One region of the Stenotrophomonas sp. STEN014 genome, then DNA from elsewhere that is predicted to be linked to it. Evidence: riboswitches for the same ligand, from Rfam matches in the RefSeq annotation. Region 1 holds a riboswitch; the other holds the start of a gene.
The links. Region 1 has a riboswitch for cobalamin ahead of metE (5-methyltetrahydropteroyltriglutamate--homocysteine S-methyltransferase). Riboswitches for the same ligand answer to the same signal wherever they lie in the genome.
Positions count from the first base shown of each region.

Region 2: linked by a shared signal. The riboswitch ahead of btuB (TonB-dependent vitamin B12 receptor) and the one ahead of metE (5-methyltetrahydropteroyltriglutamate--homocysteine S-methyltransferase) in region 1 are both predicted to bind cobalamin.

Region 1 is NZ_JBRREN010000001.1:392,242-399,692, forward strand. It holds gene ACVOMC_RS01545 (putative Ig domain-containing protein) at 1-171, shown strand, start outside; gene metE (5-methyltetrahydropteroyltriglutamate--homocysteine S-methyltransferase) at 585-2,873, opposite strand; cobalamin riboswitch at 3,079-3,315, opposite strand; gene ACVOMC_RS01555 (SMR family transporter) at 3,367-3,699, opposite strand; gene ACVOMC_RS01560 (surface lipoprotein assembly modifier) at 3,958-5,310, shown strand; gene ACVOMC_RS01565 (FecR family protein) at 5,320-7,047, shown strand; gene ACVOMC_RS01570 (CHASE2 domain-containing protein) at 7,058-7,451, shown strand, end outside.
Region 2 is NZ_JBRREN010000003.1:277,547-284,997, reverse strand. It holds gene ACVOMC_RS06290 (DEAD/DEAH box helicase) at 1-1,054, shown strand, start outside; gene queD (6-carboxytetrahydropterin synthase QueD) at 1,158-1,514, shown strand; gene ACVOMC_RS06280 (GAF domain-containing protein) at 1,914-2,396, shown strand; gene ACVOMC_RS06275 (TfoX/Sxy family protein) at 2,393-2,767, shown strand; gene cobS (adenosylcobinamide-GDP ribazoletransferase) at 2,772-3,518, opposite strand; gene ACVOMC_RS06265 (histidine phosphatase family protein) at 3,515-4,102, opposite strand; gene cobT (nicotinate-nucleotide--dimethylbenzimidazole phosphoribosyltransferase) at 4,099-5,169, opposite strand; cobalamin riboswitch at 5,258-5,495, shown strand; gene btuB (TonB-dependent vitamin B12 receptor) at 5,612-7,451, shown strand, end outside.

The DNA.
Region 1 (7,451 bases):
CCGGTTTACCGGGCGGATTTCAACGGGTTCGACCGCAATCGCCTGGTGATCAACCTGGGGAGCGTGTTCCGCACCGATCATGGCTGGAGCACCCGCCTGGAGTACCGCGGGATGTATGGCAGCGATGGCAAGGACCATGGGGTGTCGATGAACGTCGAGAAGGCGTTCTGACGCCAGCGCGGGCGGCATCCAAGTGCCGCCCGCCTTGTCGCCTTGCCGGCATCGTCGTTGCCGCAATCCGCAGGGGACGGCCTTGCCGGCGCATTGATGGCCGGGCGGCACCGGCCCGTGCATTGGCACGGCAAAGGCTGGAGCGGCGCCCGCCCGGGATTGGCAGGTCGACCCGGGTGCATCGCGGTGGATGCATCACCCGCCGGATTTCCGGGCCCCGGCACCCCGGGCCGGGTAACCCGCCCGCACTTCGCGTTTCGGCCCGCTGCGTTTCACTGCGCGTCGGCCATCATCTGCGACGCACCGCGCGATGAATTGCCCATGGCTTCGCCCGTCTGCCGACAGCCGCGGGCCGAAGGGGCGCCGTGCAAGATGTCGCGTCCTGACCCGGCGCCAGGCCTACATGGCGTCCATCAGACTGCGGAGAATTCAGCGCGCAGCACCTGTGCCGCTTCCACCATCGCCTCCAGTGCAGCGCGGGTCTCCGGCCACGTGCGGGTCTTCAGGCCGCAGTCCGGGTTTACCCACAGTTTTTCCGCCGGCAGCACCTCGCTGGCTTTGCGCAGCAGCTCGATCATCTCGGCGTGGTTGGGCACGCGCGGGGAATGGATGTCGTACACGCCGGGGCCGACCTGGTTGGGATAGTCGAAGCGGGCAAAGGTATCGAGCAGTTCCATCCGCGAGCGCGAGGTCTCGATCGAGATCACGTCCGCATCCAGGGCCGCCACCGCGTCGATGATGTCGTTGAACTGCGCGTAGCACATGTGGGTATGGATCTGGGTGGCGTCAGCGACGCCGCCGGCGCTGATGCCGAACGCGGCCACCGCCCAGTCCAGATACGCCTGCCATTGCGCCCGTCGCAGCGGCAGGCCTTCGCGCAGGGCCGGTTCGTCGATCTGGATGGCGCGGATCCCGGCCGCTTCCAGATCCAGCACCTCATCGCGCAGCGCCAGCGCGATCTGCATGCAGGTCTGGGCGCGTGACTGGTCGTCACGCACGAACGACCACTGCAGCACGGTCACCGGTCCGGTCAGCATGCCCTTGAGCGGCCGCTCGGTCAGCGATTGGGCGTACTGCGACCAGCGTACCGTCATCGGTGCCGGCCGGCTGACATCGCCATAGATCAGTGGCGGTTTCACGCAGCGCGAGCCGTAGCTCTGCACCCAGCCGTTGCCGGTGAAGGCGAAGCCCTGCAGCTGTTCGCCGAAGTACTCGACCATGTCGTTGCGCTCGAACTCGCCATGCACCAGTACGTCCAGCCCGATCTGCTCTTGCAGGCGCACGCAGTGCTCGGTCTGCGCGGCGAGGAAGCTGTCGTAGTCGGCGCTGGACAGCTTGCCGGCGCGATGCCGGGCGCGGGCATCGCGCACTTCCTGTGTCTGCGGGAACGAGCCGATCGTGGTGGTCGGGAACAGCGGCAAGCGCAGCGCCTCGGCCTGCCGCTGGCGGCGCTGCGCATGGGCGCTGGCGCGCACACCCGCGTCGGCATCCAAGGCCGCCAGCCGTGCTTTGACCGCCGGGTTGTGCACGCGCGGCGACTGGCGGCGCGATTCCAGCGCGGCGCGGGCCTGCGCCAGTTGCGGCGAGGTATCGCGGCTGCCGGTCAGGGTGTCGGCGATCAGCCGCAGTTCTTCGAGCTTCTGCCGCGCGAATGCCAGCCAGCTGCGCAGCTCCGGCTCGAGCTTCTTCTCCAGCGCCAGGTCCACCGGGCAATGCAGCAGCGAGCAGGACGGCGCCAGCCACAGCCGGTCCGGGCCGCGGTGGCCGAGCGCGTAGCGGGCCAGGATCAGGGCGTTGTCCAGCGCGCTGCGCCAGACGTTGCGGCCGTTGACCAGACCTAGCGACAGCACGCGCCCGGCCGGCCATGCGCGCAGCACCGCGTCGAGCTGCTCGGGGGCGCGCACCAGGTCTACATGCAGGCCTTCGACCGGCAGCGATGTGGCCAGCTCCAGGTTGTCGTCCAGCGCACCGAAGTAGGTGGCCAGCAGGATCTCCGGGCGCGGCTGGCCGGCAAGGACGGCATAGGCGTGGCGAATGGCATCACGCGCGGCCGGGTCCAGGTCCTGCACCAGCACCGGCTCGTCCAGCTGCACCCAGCTGGCGCCCTCCTCCCTGAGGGCGGCCAGCAACTGCGCGTAGGCCGGCAGCAGCGCATCGAGCAGCTCCAGCGGATTGCTGTTGTCGGTGGTTTTGGACAGCAGCAGGAAGCTGACCGGGCCGAGCAGCACCGTGCGGGTCTGGATCCCCAGTGCCCTGGCCTCGCGGTATTCGGCCAGCGGCTTGTCGCCGCGCAGCGAAAAACGCTGGCCGCGCTGCAGCTCCGGCACCAGGTAGTGGTAGTTGGTGTCGAACCACTTGGTCATTTCCAGCGCGTGCAGGTCCACGCCCCCGCGCTGCAGGCCGCGGGCCATGGCGAAGTAGGCGTCCAGCGGGCAGTGCTCGGCCAGCGGCCGGTAGCGCTCGGGGATCGCATCGAACAGCACGGCGGTATCGAGCACCTGGTCATACAGGCTGAAATCGTTGCTCGGCGGTACGTCCACGCCGGCCTCGCGTTGCAGCTGCCAGTGACGCATGCGCAGACTGGCGGCTGTGGCCTGCAGCTCGGCCACGCAGCTCTCGCCGCGCCAGTAGCTCTCCAGGGCGCGCTTGAGTTCGCGGCGCGCGCCGATACGGGGAAACCCCAGGTTGGTAACGGTAGTCATGATTCTTTCCTCATTGCATGGGCATTGAGGAACGAAGGAACCGCGCGGTGGGCGCATGCCTTGCGGCTGCCTCCACCCCGCCAGCGACCTTCGCCCCCGCGGGCGAACCGGACATCTGGCGTGGATGCAGCGCACCGCTCCCGCGGCTGCAGGCTGACGGTACCGGCTGCCTCCCCGCGGAGACTCCAGGTCGAATCGGGAGACGGCAGGTCTCCCGGCCCAGGCCGGTATTCGGGCTGATGGACACGGATGCGCCTGGCATCCTCCTACTGGCCGTCGCTTCCCGGGGATGAACCCAGTGCTGTTGACGGCGGTCGTTTCCATTCACCGCTGCGGGGCAGCTCCGGAATGGCAGGCCTTGCGGCCTGCGTCACCGGATTCCCGTTTAATTCCATCCCTTCATGCGAATTAAGAGATGGATACCTGTGGCGGACACAAGGTAGGCCCCGCGGCGGTGGCGGTCAAGCACTGGTTTCAGCAGCAGGCAATCGGCTCAGTGGGCGCTGGCGCGCGAGAACAGGTTGATCACCAGCACCCCGGCGCAGATCAGGCCGATGCCGAGGATGGCCGCGGCGTCGAGCTTCTGTTTGAACACGAACAGGCCGATCAGCGAGATCAGCACGATGCCCACGCCGGACCAGACCGCGTAGGCGATGCCGGTGGGGATGGACTTCATCACCAGCGACAGCAGCCAGAAGCACACCCCGTAGCCTGCCAGCGCGCCGAGCGTCGGCCACAGCCGGGTCATGCCATCGGAGGCCTTGAGCAGGGAGGTGGCGGCCACTTCCAGGACGATGGCACAGGCAAGCAGGGCGTAGGCATTCATGGGACGTAGATCGCGGGGCACGCACGGAAGGGCGTGTACGGGATTCTACGGCGAGCCATTCCCGGCTGGATGAGCAGCGCGCCGGCCGGGCTCTTACGCCGGTTCCCTACACTCCGCGCACGCTGCGCCCTGCGCTGTCGGCCGACAGTGGTTGGAGCGCGCGGTGGGGAGGTGGATGTGAGCAGGACACGCATGGGGGGACAGTGCCGCCGCCAGGCAGCACCGGTAGCCGCAGCACGCAGGGGGCGAGCGCGGACGGTGTTGCTGGCGGCAGCGCTGTGCTGTGTTTCAACCGGCACCAGCTGGGCGCAGCACCGTTCCTACAACCTGCCGCCCTCGGTGCCGGCCGCCGAGGTGCCGCAGCTGGAGGAGCAGCGCCGCGCGCTGTTCCAGAAGATCCTCGCCAACCCGGCCGATGTCGATACCGGTTTTGCCTATGCGGTGCTGTCCACCCGCGTGGGCGACTACGAAGCGGCCATCGGCACCTATGAACGTCTGCTGGTGCAGCATCCGGCCACGCCGCGGCTGCAGCTGGAACTGGCCGCGCTGTACTTCCGGCTGGGCGCCTATCCCCAGGCCCGCACGCTGTTTGACGCGGTGCTGGCGCGGACCGATACGCCCGAGCCGGTGCGGATCAAGGTCGAGGGCTATCTGGCGGTGATCGATGCCGGCAAGCGGCAACGCAGCGGGTTCTCCGGGCGCGTGATGCTCGGCAGCCGCTGGGAAAGCAATGCCAACGCGGCGCCGGATGTGAACTCGATTTCCCTCAACGGCCTGGATTTCCTGCTGTCGCCCGAGTCGCGTGCGGCCAGCGACCTGAGCGGCCAGGTGGGGGCGAATCTGCGCTACCGGCATCTGCTGTCGCGCCACGGCGACCGCCTGGATGTGTCGCTGGGCGGCTCGGGCAATCGCTATCGCGAACTGGACCGGCTCGACAGCCAGGTGCTGGAGCTGCGGGTGGGGCCGGATTTCTCGCTCAGCCGGCTGGGACTGCGCGATGCGCGCCTGTCGCTCAGCGCGGTCACCGGACAGATGTGGCTGCAGGGCGCGCGTTACATGCAGTCGGAAGGACTGGCGCTGGCCTACCGGCAGCCGGTTGGACGCGAGGCGGCGCTGGCGGTGAACCTCGACTACCGCGATGAGCACTACACCCCGCCACCGGCCCAGGCCAGCGCGGCGGAGTTCTCCGGCCAGCGCTATCGCGCCAGCGTGAGTTACACCCGCCAGCACGCTGCCGACTGGCAATGGGTGATCGGCCCCGGTGTCGAGCGCCGTGAGGCACGCGCCGGTTACAACGCCTACTGGGAACCGCGGCTCACTGCCGGCCTGAGTCACCGTTTTGCCGCGCCAGCTGCTGCTGGCCAGCAGTCCTGGACGCTGGCGCTGCTGGGGCAGCTGGGCCGCCGCCGCAATGACGCGCCGATGCCGGTGGTGGACCGGCGCCATGTGCAGAAGGGCAACGAACTGATGCTGCAGCTGGTGCAGACCGTTCCGCTGCGCGACAGCACCGAGCTGCAGTTCTTCGCCGGCTGGCGCACGGTGCATTCGAACTACCAGATCCGCGATTACAGCAACCGCTTCGTCGGGTTTTCGCTGACACAGAGCTTCTGAGGACACGACATGGCGGCCAAATATCTTCCGGTGATCGTCCTGCTCAAGGCGGCCGTACTGTTGCCCCCGGCGTTCGCCCAGCAGCCGCAGGTGGGCGTGACCGCTGCGGTGTCGCCGGCGGCGCGCAGCCAGAGCGGAACCGCCGCCATGCGCCAGGTGCGGCTGGGCGACCACGTGCTGCGCGACCAGCGCTTCGAGACCGACGACAAGGGCGCGGTGCAGATCCTGCTGGCCGATGGCAGCAGCTTCACCGTCGGCCCGCGCTCGTCGCTGGTCATCGACCGCTTCGTCTACGACCCGGCCAAGGGCAGCGCCCGATTGGCGGCCAGTGCCAGCCGCGGCATCCTGCGGTTTGTCGGAGGAGCGGCCTCCAAAGCCAAGGGCGGTGCCTCCATCACCACCCCGGTGGGCACGGCCGGCATCCGCGGGGCGGTGGTGGATATGCTCATCGGCGATCGGCTGCGCGTCGATCTGGTCTATGGGGATGGCATCGATTGGACCGGCAATGACGGGCACTCCGGCAATCTGAGCCAGGCCGGGACGTCGATGGTGGTCGGCACGGATGGCCGGGCGACTTACCCGGGGGATCTGCCCGCGCTGTCGCCGGGAGCCGTCCCCGACTCGCCCAATCCGCCGATGGGCGATGCCGGAGGGCTGGACGGCAATCCCAGTGGCCTGGCCGGATTCAGCGGCGCGCCGATGGCGATGGATCCGGCCGACCGCAGCCGTACGCCAGAGCAGGCCGGTGGCGGCAGCACCCCGGACAGCGACGAGCTGACGTTGGCCGCCACTTATGGCGATATCGCAGCCGTGCCGGAGCCGGAGCCCGAGCCCGAGCCGGAGCCCGAGCCGGAGCCGGAGCCGGAGCCGGAGCCGGAGCCAGAGCCAGAGCCCGAGCCAGAGCCAGAGCCCGAGCCAGAGCCAGAGCCAGAGCCAGAGCCGGAGCCGGAGCCGGAGCCGGAGCCGGAGCCCCCGTTGCAAACGCTGACAGGCACGTACAGCGGCTTCGCGTCGAGCTTCAGTGGTGGCCGTGCGGCCCTCGGCGGCAGCGCACAGCTGGTTTTCGATGTGACCGCCGGAACGTTCTCCGCGCGCATCGCGCCGATGCAGTGGGAGGGTGCGGCCTACGAGGTCGTCGATGGCCAGTACGTGTCCAACACCGAGTACGGCGCCAGCAACAGCTACGGCACCCTGCAGGTGGCGGCCGACCCGGCGTTGCTGTGTGACTGCGACTACCTCAGCTGGGGCCACTGGGAGGCGCTCGTGCCCACCAACGGCACCGAGTACAGCGCCGAGCACGGCTACTGGATCGTGGGCAACGTCACTCCCGCTGCGCAGCTGCCCACCGATATCGTCGCCAGCTACAGCGGCCATGCGCTCGGAGCGGTGAGCGATGGCGTCTCCGATACCCGTACCGTCCGGGGCGACTTCAGCGCGACCGTGGATTTCGCCACCGGCACCGGCAGCCTCCAGATCAGCAACTTCGATGGACGCACCTTTGGCGACCGCAATCTGGATATCAACACCATGGCATTGCCGGGCACGCCCGATGGCGCCTTTGCGGGAAGCCTGATGGACGACCAGAACAGTTCGCTCAGTGGCGGCTACAGCGCCGGTTTCGCCAGCGATGGCGAGGACAAGGCTGCGGCGATGTTCGGCACCTTCCAGGTCGAGGAGGGCGAATGGTCGGCCAGCGGTATTTTCGGCGGTACCCGTGATGCCGGCGCTGCCAAGTGAGCGGCGGTCGATGATCAGAGCGGCAAACACGCGGCCACTGCGCCCGGGCAAGGCCCGGCTGCTCTTCGCGGGTGTGCTGGTACTGCTGCTGACGCTGGTGGCGGACGTGGTGCTGCGCGATGGCCTGGCGCGACTGTCGGACCTGCTGTTCGATGCCTTCCAGCGCAGCGCGCCGCGCACGGCTTCGGCCGATCCGGGCGTGGTCGTGGTGGATATCGATGAGGCCTCGCTGCAGCGGGTCGGCCAATGGCCGTGGCCGCGCGACCAGATCGGGCAGCTGGTCGACACCGCCGGCCAGCTGGGGGCGGCCGCCATCGCTTTTGACATGGTTTTCACCGAACCCGATCGCACCTCGCTGGGGCCACAGCTGCAGCGGTGGCGCGCGCAGGGGCTGGATATCCGCC
Region 2 (7,451 bases), on a different contig from region 1:
CAACCAGCTGGACGTGCTGCGCCGTGGCGTGGACCTGCTGGTCGCCTGCCCGGGCCGCCTGATCGACCACCTGGAGCGTCGCAGCATCGACCTGTCCGGGATCGAGATCCTGGTGCTGGACGAGGCCGACCGCATGCTCGACATGGGCTTTTTGCCCTCGATCAAGCGCATCCTGGCCAAGCTGCCGCGCCAGAACCGCCAGACCCTGCTGTTCTCGGCCACGTTCGAGGAGAGCATCAAGCAGCTGGCGCTGGAGTTCATGCACAACCCGAAGCAGATCCAGGTCACGCCGAAGAACACCGTGGCCGAGACCATCACCCACCGCGTGCATCCGGTCGATGGCAGCCGCAAGCGCGAGCTGCTGCTGCACCTGCTGGCCGAAGATTCCCGCGTGCAGACGCTGGTGTTCGGCCGCACCAAGCACGGTTGCGACAAGCTGGCCCAGTTCCTGGAGAAATCCGGCATCAAGACCGCCGCGATCCATGGCAACAAGAGCCAGGGCCAGCGCCTGCGTGCCCTGAGCGACTTCAAGGCCGGTCGCGTGACCGTGCTGGTGGCTACCGATATCGCCGCCCGTGGCATCGACATCAACGAGCTGCCCAAGGTCATCAACTACGACCTGCCGATGGTCCCGGAAGACTACGTGCACCGCATCGGCCGTACCGGCCGCAACGGCTCCACCGGTGAGGCGATCTCGCTGGTGGCGCAGGACGAGGCCAAGCTGCTGCGTCAGATCGTGCGCATGCTCGGTCGCGATATGGACATCACCGATGTGCCGGGTTTCGTGCCGCAGACCCCGATCCGCTGGGGCAACAGCGCGCCGGGCAAGGCCGAGCAACCCGGTGGCCAGAAGGCGCCGCGACGTGGCAACGGCGGCCATGCCGCGCGGCGCCCGACCGGCGACAGCCCGCGGGCGGGCCATGTCAACCACGGCGGTCCGCGCAAGCCGGCCAATGGCCAGCGTGTCGCGGCCGGACGCAGTGGCCCGCGTGATGGTCAGCCGCGCCGCCAGGGTGGCGGTGGCGGTGGCGGTCAGCGCCGTCCCAGCGCCTGATCCGCAGGCAGCCCCCAGCGAAAGGCCGGCATCTGCCGGCCTTTCGCTTTACCGAGATCCCCCATGCCGGCCTACCCGCCGGCCCCAGCGATACAATCAAGCCATGGATATTTTCAAGGTTTTCACCCTCGAGGCCGCCCACCGGCTGCCCAACGTCCCGACCGGCCACAAGTGCTCGCGCCTGCACGGCCATTCGTTCCGCGTTGAACTCAAGGTCAGCGGCGAACCGGGCGAGGACACCGGCTGGATCATGGATTTCAGCGATCTGAAAGCCGCCTTCCAACCGCTGTACGACCAGCTCGACCACCACTACCTCAATGACATTCCCGGCCTGGAAAACCCGACCAGCGAGCGTCTGGCGATGTGGATCTGGGAGCGCCTGAAGCCGGCGCTGCCGCTGCTGAGCGAAGTGACCGTGCACGAGACCTGCACCTCCGGCTGCAGCTACCGCGGCCCCTGAGGGACGCCTGCCGGCGACCCGGCGAAAACCGCCAGATTGCGCAGGCGCCCCGCGTTTTTCAGCAGGCCGGCCACCTGCAACCACTACGGGCCGCCGCCAGCCGGCAGATGTGTACGGAGTCTGCACCCCGGCGATATGCGCAGGGAACCGGTGCCCGAGCCCTTCGAACGCACCGCCACGCGGGCACCCGGACTCCCTGAACCTGCGAGCCCGCAGGCTCACCCCAACGCGGGCCACCTCGTCCGCCCGGGGATGCCGACCGGGTATCCATTTAGGCAACGCAATGGCAGCGGCCGCCGCCCGTGAGCGCCCGCCATCGCCAAGCCGCCGGACATATTCCAGCCACAGCGTTGTCGCCGCTGGCACAATCGGTGCCCCCGCAGGCGCTAGACTCATACGATGTTCAATACCTCCTCCCTCACCGGCAGCAAGCCGGAACAGTACGCCCAGCTGCTGGCCCAGGCCCGTGCACTGGTGCAGGGCGAACGCGACCGCATCGCCAATGCCGCCAATCTGTCAGCCCTGATCTACCACGCGCTGCCGCAGCTGAACTGGGCGGGTTTCTATTTCTACGATGGCACCGAACTGGTGGTCGGGCCCTTCCAGGGCTTGCCGGCCTGCGTGCGCATTCCCCTGCACAAGGGCGTCTGCGGCGCGGCGGCGAGCAGCCGCCAGACCCAGCGCATCGATGATGTGGATGCGTTCCCCGGCCATATCGCCTGCGATTCGGCCTCGCGTTCGGAACTGGTGGTGCCGTTGCTGCATAACGGCCAGCTGATCGGCGTACTGGATATCGACAGCCCGGTCACCGCGCGCTTCGATGCCGAGGACCAGCACGGCCTGGAAGCCATCGCCCAGGTCTTCGTCGAGTCGTTGGCGTGAGTACCACCAAGCTGCGCAACATCGGCCCGAAAAGCGCCGCATGGCTGCGTCAGGTGGGATTGCGCAGCCAGCAGGACCTGGTCGCCGCCGGTCCGGTGGCGGCGTTCATGAAAGTGCGCCGCGCCGGCTTCAAGCCCAGCCTGAATCTGCTGTATTCGCTGGAAGGCGCGCTGGTCGACTGTCATTGGCAGGACGTGCCCGAAGCCCGCCGTCAGCAGCTGGTCGCCGAATACGAAGCGGCCCTGGCCGAGTTGCCGGCCGCGCGCGGCACTCAGGCCGCCGGGCCGGTGCACGAAACCCGCCTGCCCCCCGCGGAGCCGGCGGAAGCCGAATCGGACCGCACCGCGGAAATCCGTTTCAGCGAAGACTGACGTCTCACGCCCAGAACGGTAGCGCGCTGCCCGGCCACAGCGCCAGCGCCAGCAACAGCAGGGTTTCGACCACCTCGACACTGGCGCCCAGACAGTCGCCGGAAATACCGCCCAGCGCGCGCCGCCAGTACCAGGCGACCAGCGGCACCAGCAGCAACGCCAGCAGCAGCGGCCACGCACAGACCCCGGTCAGCGCCGCCAGCAACAGCGCCCACAGCCACATCGCCGCCGGCCGCAGCTGCCAGGAAAAACGTTCCCCCATGCCATCGCCATGCAACGACGGAATCCGCTGGCTCCACCACAAGGTGCCCCAGCGCGCCCACACCGGCACCAGCACGATGCCGAACCAGGCGGGACTGGCGGCCAGTTCGGTCAGCAGCACGAACTTGAGCAGCAGCTGCATGACCAGCGTGACCACGCCGAACACGCCCATGTGCGGATCCTTGAGCACCTCCAGAAAACGCTGCGGGTTGCGATGCGCCGCGCCGAACGCGTCGGCCACATCGCCCAGCCCGTCCAGATGCAGCGCGCCGGTCACCCACACCCACAGCAACAGGGTCAGCGCGCCGGCCAGCCACGGCCGCTCGCCCAGCGCATACAGCGGCAGCGCCAGCAGCACGCCGATAAGCGCACCCACCAGCGGGTAGTACACGGCCGAACGGCTCAGGTCCTCCTGGCGGAAGTCCTTGACCTGCGGCGTCGGCAGCCGGGTCAGGAACTGGATGGCCAGGATCAGCCGGCGCACGCTCATGGCTGGCGCAGCTCCAGCAGCTCGCCCCACAGCCGGCCGTCCTCGCCGCGCTCCACCCGCAACCGCACGCGGGTGCCGTAGTCGATACGCAGCGCCCACAGCAGCGACAACGGCATGCCGCAGATGCGCGAGATCGCCAGCCGCAACACGCCGGCATGACTGACCACCAGCACCGGCCGGCCATCGCCGTCGTCCTCGTCCATCAACCGCTGCAACTGCAGTTCCACGCGCGCCTGGAACTGCTGCCACGACTCGCCATTGGGTGGCATCACCTCGTGCGGCTCTTCATACAGGCCGGCCAGTTGCTCGGCCGGCAGCTCATCGAAATGACGACCGTCCCAGTCGCCGAAGTCGAGCTCGGCCCAGTCCGGATGGATCTCGCAGAACTGGTCGGTGCCGGCCAGCAGCGCGTGCGCGGTATCCAGCGCGCGGCGGCGCGGCGAGGCGATCACCCGGCTCCAGTCCAGGCCGGCATGGCAGCGATGCAACGCCTCCATCGCGCCGTCGACCAGCGGCGGGTCGGTGCGGCCGTCCAGATAGCCCTGGCGCCCGGTGGACGCGTGCCGCATCAGATCCAGGATCATCGGCGGCCGTCACGATCGGCCACGGCCGCTTCTTCAAACGTGGCCATCTGGTTGTGCAGCGCGCAGGCCATGCGCACCAGCGGCAAGGCCAGCGCCGCGCCGGAGCCTTCGCCCAGACGCAGATCCAGTTGCAGCAGCGGCTGCGCCTGCAGCAGCTCGAGCAGGCGGACATGCCCGCGCTCGGCCGACTGGTGCGAGAACAGCAGCCACGGCCGTACCCCGGGATTGATGCGCACCGCGGCCAACGCGGCGGCCGAGACGATGAAGCCATCCACCAGCACCGGCACGCCGCGCTGTGCGGCGGCGATCATCGCCGCGCTCATCGCCGCGATCTCCAGCCCGCCGACGCGGCGCAGCGCTTCCCAGCCCGGTGATGCCGCGGCGTTGATCGCCTCGCCATGCAGGGCCAGCGCGCGGGCGATGATGTTCTTCTTCTGCACCATGCGCACCGCGTCCAGCCCGGTGCCGATGCCGACCAGCTCCTCCAGCGGCAACGACCCCAGCACCGCGGCCAGAGCACTGGCGGAGGTGGTATTGCCGATGCCCATTTCCCCCAGCACCAGCAGGTCCGCGCCGCCGGCGCAGACAGGGTCCACCGCGCGCCGGCCGGCGTCGAAAGTGGCACGCAATTCGACTTCCGACATCGCCTCGGCGGTGCTGAAATCCGCGGTGCCGTGACGGGCCTTGTCGGTGACGACTCCGGCGATCGGGGCGGTCGCGCGGCTGCCCACATCCCACACATGCAGCGGCAGGCCCAGCTCACGCGCCAGCACCGCGACAGCCGCGCCCCCGGCAGCGAAGTTGTGCAGCATCTGCACCGTGACTTCGGCCGGATAGGCCGAGACCCCGCGCGCGGCAACCCCGTGGTCGCCGGCGAACACGATCACCGGCACCTGCGCGGCCTGCGGCCGGTCAGCGGCCTGCAGCGCGGCCAGTTCGATGGCCAGCGTCTCCAGCCGGCCCAGCGCGCCCTCGGGCTTGGTCAGCTGCCGCTGGCGGGCGATGGCACGTTGGCGGTGTTCCTGCGAAGGCTGCCCACAGGCCTGCCCGAACCACGTTTCTGTCACGACTGTTCCGATACTGCGATGCAATCGCGCATTTTAACCGTCCAGGCGCGGTTGCCGGCCTTTTGCGCAGGCCTGGCGGTGATCGCATAGAATGCGCGCACTTTCGGGTGACCGGCCGGCCTTGCCGGACGGTTGAAACGGGAAGCCGGTGCCGCGCCCTGCTGGAATTCCAGCCGTCCGCCATTCCGGCACTGCCCCCGCAACGGTAAGCAGGACAAGACCAGGCAACACCGCCACTGTGCATGGCACGGGAAGGCGCCTGGTCGGAAGCAGCCTCGGCTGCCTCGCCTGCGAGTCCGGAGACCGGCCCGGAAGCCGACTGGTTGCGATGCGGAGGGCATGGCGGCGGCTGTAGCGCCGTGTGCGCGACCTCCGTCTTCTTCCCTCTTCTGGCAGCCTTCCCCATCCGCCTGCGCGGGAGCGCGCAGGTCCAGGAGCTTCCATGAAACTGTCTTACCACACCCTTTCCCTCGCCCTTGCCTTGGCCTTGCCGGACGTTGCCGCCGCGCAGAACGCGCCGACCGAGCCGGCTCCGACCCGACTCGATGACATCACCGTCACCGCCACCCGTACCCCGGTCTCGATCGAGAACAGCGTGGTGCCGGTGCAGGTGATCGACCGCGTGCAGATCGACCGCAGCCAGGCCAGCTCGCTGCTGGAACTGCTGCGCGGCCGGGCCGGCCTGGATTTCGCCAACCAGGGCGGCGCCGGCAAGATCACCTCGCTGTTCCTGCGTGGCAGCAACTCCAACCAGGTGCTGGTGCTGGTGGACGGCGTGCGCATCGGTTCGGCCACCAACGGCATGCCGACCCTGCAGGACCTGCCGGTCGACCAGATCGAGCGCGTGGAGATCGTGCGCGGCCCGCGTTCGAGCCTGTACGGCTCCGAAGCCATTGGCGGCGTGATCCAGATCTTCACCCGCGCCGCCGGCCAGGGCCTGCAGCAGAATCTGGCGCTCACCGCCGGCAGCCACAACCTGCGCCAGGCCAGTGCCGGCTTCAGCAACCGCGGCGAACGCGGCTGGATCTCCGCCCAGGGCGGCTACCAGAGCACCGACGGCATCAACGCCTGCCGCGGCACCGCCGCCGGCTGGGGCGCGGGCTGCTATGCCGATGAGCCGGACCGTGACGGCTACCGCAACACCTCGATCAACGTGCGCGGCGGTTATGCGCTGAGCGAGGCATTGAGCCTGGAAGGCCACATGCTGAACTCGGACAGCTTCAACGAGTACGACGGCAGCATCTTCGGCGGCAACGAAGCCGACAACCGCCAGCAGGTCTACGGCGGCAAGCTGGCATGGGCGCCCTCGGACAGCTTCCGCCTGAGCGCGCAGCTCGGCCGCAGCAGCGACCAGGCCGACAGCTACTTCGCGGCCGGCGGCGCGCGCACCCTGGCCAGCGTGTTCAACACCCGTCGCGACACCGCCGCCGTGCAAGGCGACATCAAGTTTGGCGAAGGCCAGCAGATCAGCGCCGGCGCCGATTGGCAGCAGGACCGGATCGAAAGCACCACCGCGTTCGATGTGGACAACCGCGACAACACCGGCATGTTCGTCGAATACCAGGGCGGCTTCGGCGCCCACTCGCTGCAGGCCAGCGTGCGCAACGACGACAACGAGCAGTTCGGCAACCACACCACCGGCAGTCTGGGTTACGGCTTTGCCTTCGGTCATGGTTTCCGCCTGACCGCCAGCGCCGGCACCGGCTTCAAGGCACCGACCTTCAACGACCTGTACTACCCGGGCTTCAGCAACCCGGACCTGAAGCCGGAAGAATCCAAGAGCCTGAACCTCGGCATCGCCCAGTACGCCGACACCTGGAACTGGACCTTCAACGCCTACGAAACCCGCATCGACCAGCTGATCGGCTATGACAGCAACTTCGATCTGGTCAACGTGGCCGAAGCCCGCATCCGCGGCGCCGAGCTGACCGGCTACCTGTCGCTGGCCGGTTTCGACCTCAACGCCCAGGCCAGCTTCACCGACCCGCGCGACCACACCGCCGGCGCGGCCACCTACGACAACCTGCTGGCCCGCCGCGCGCGCACCAGCGGCCGCCTGGACGTGGACAAGAGCTTCGGCCCGCTGCGTCTGGGCGTGACCGCGGCCGGCAGCGGCCACCGCTTCGACAACGCCGCCAACAGCGTGCGTCTGGCCGGCTACGGTACCGTCGATGTCCGAGTGGAATACGCAATCAACGCCGAGTGGAGCCTGCAGGCCAAGGCCGCCAACGTGTTCGACCGCGACTATGAAACCGTGGCCTGGTACAACCAGCCCGGCCGCG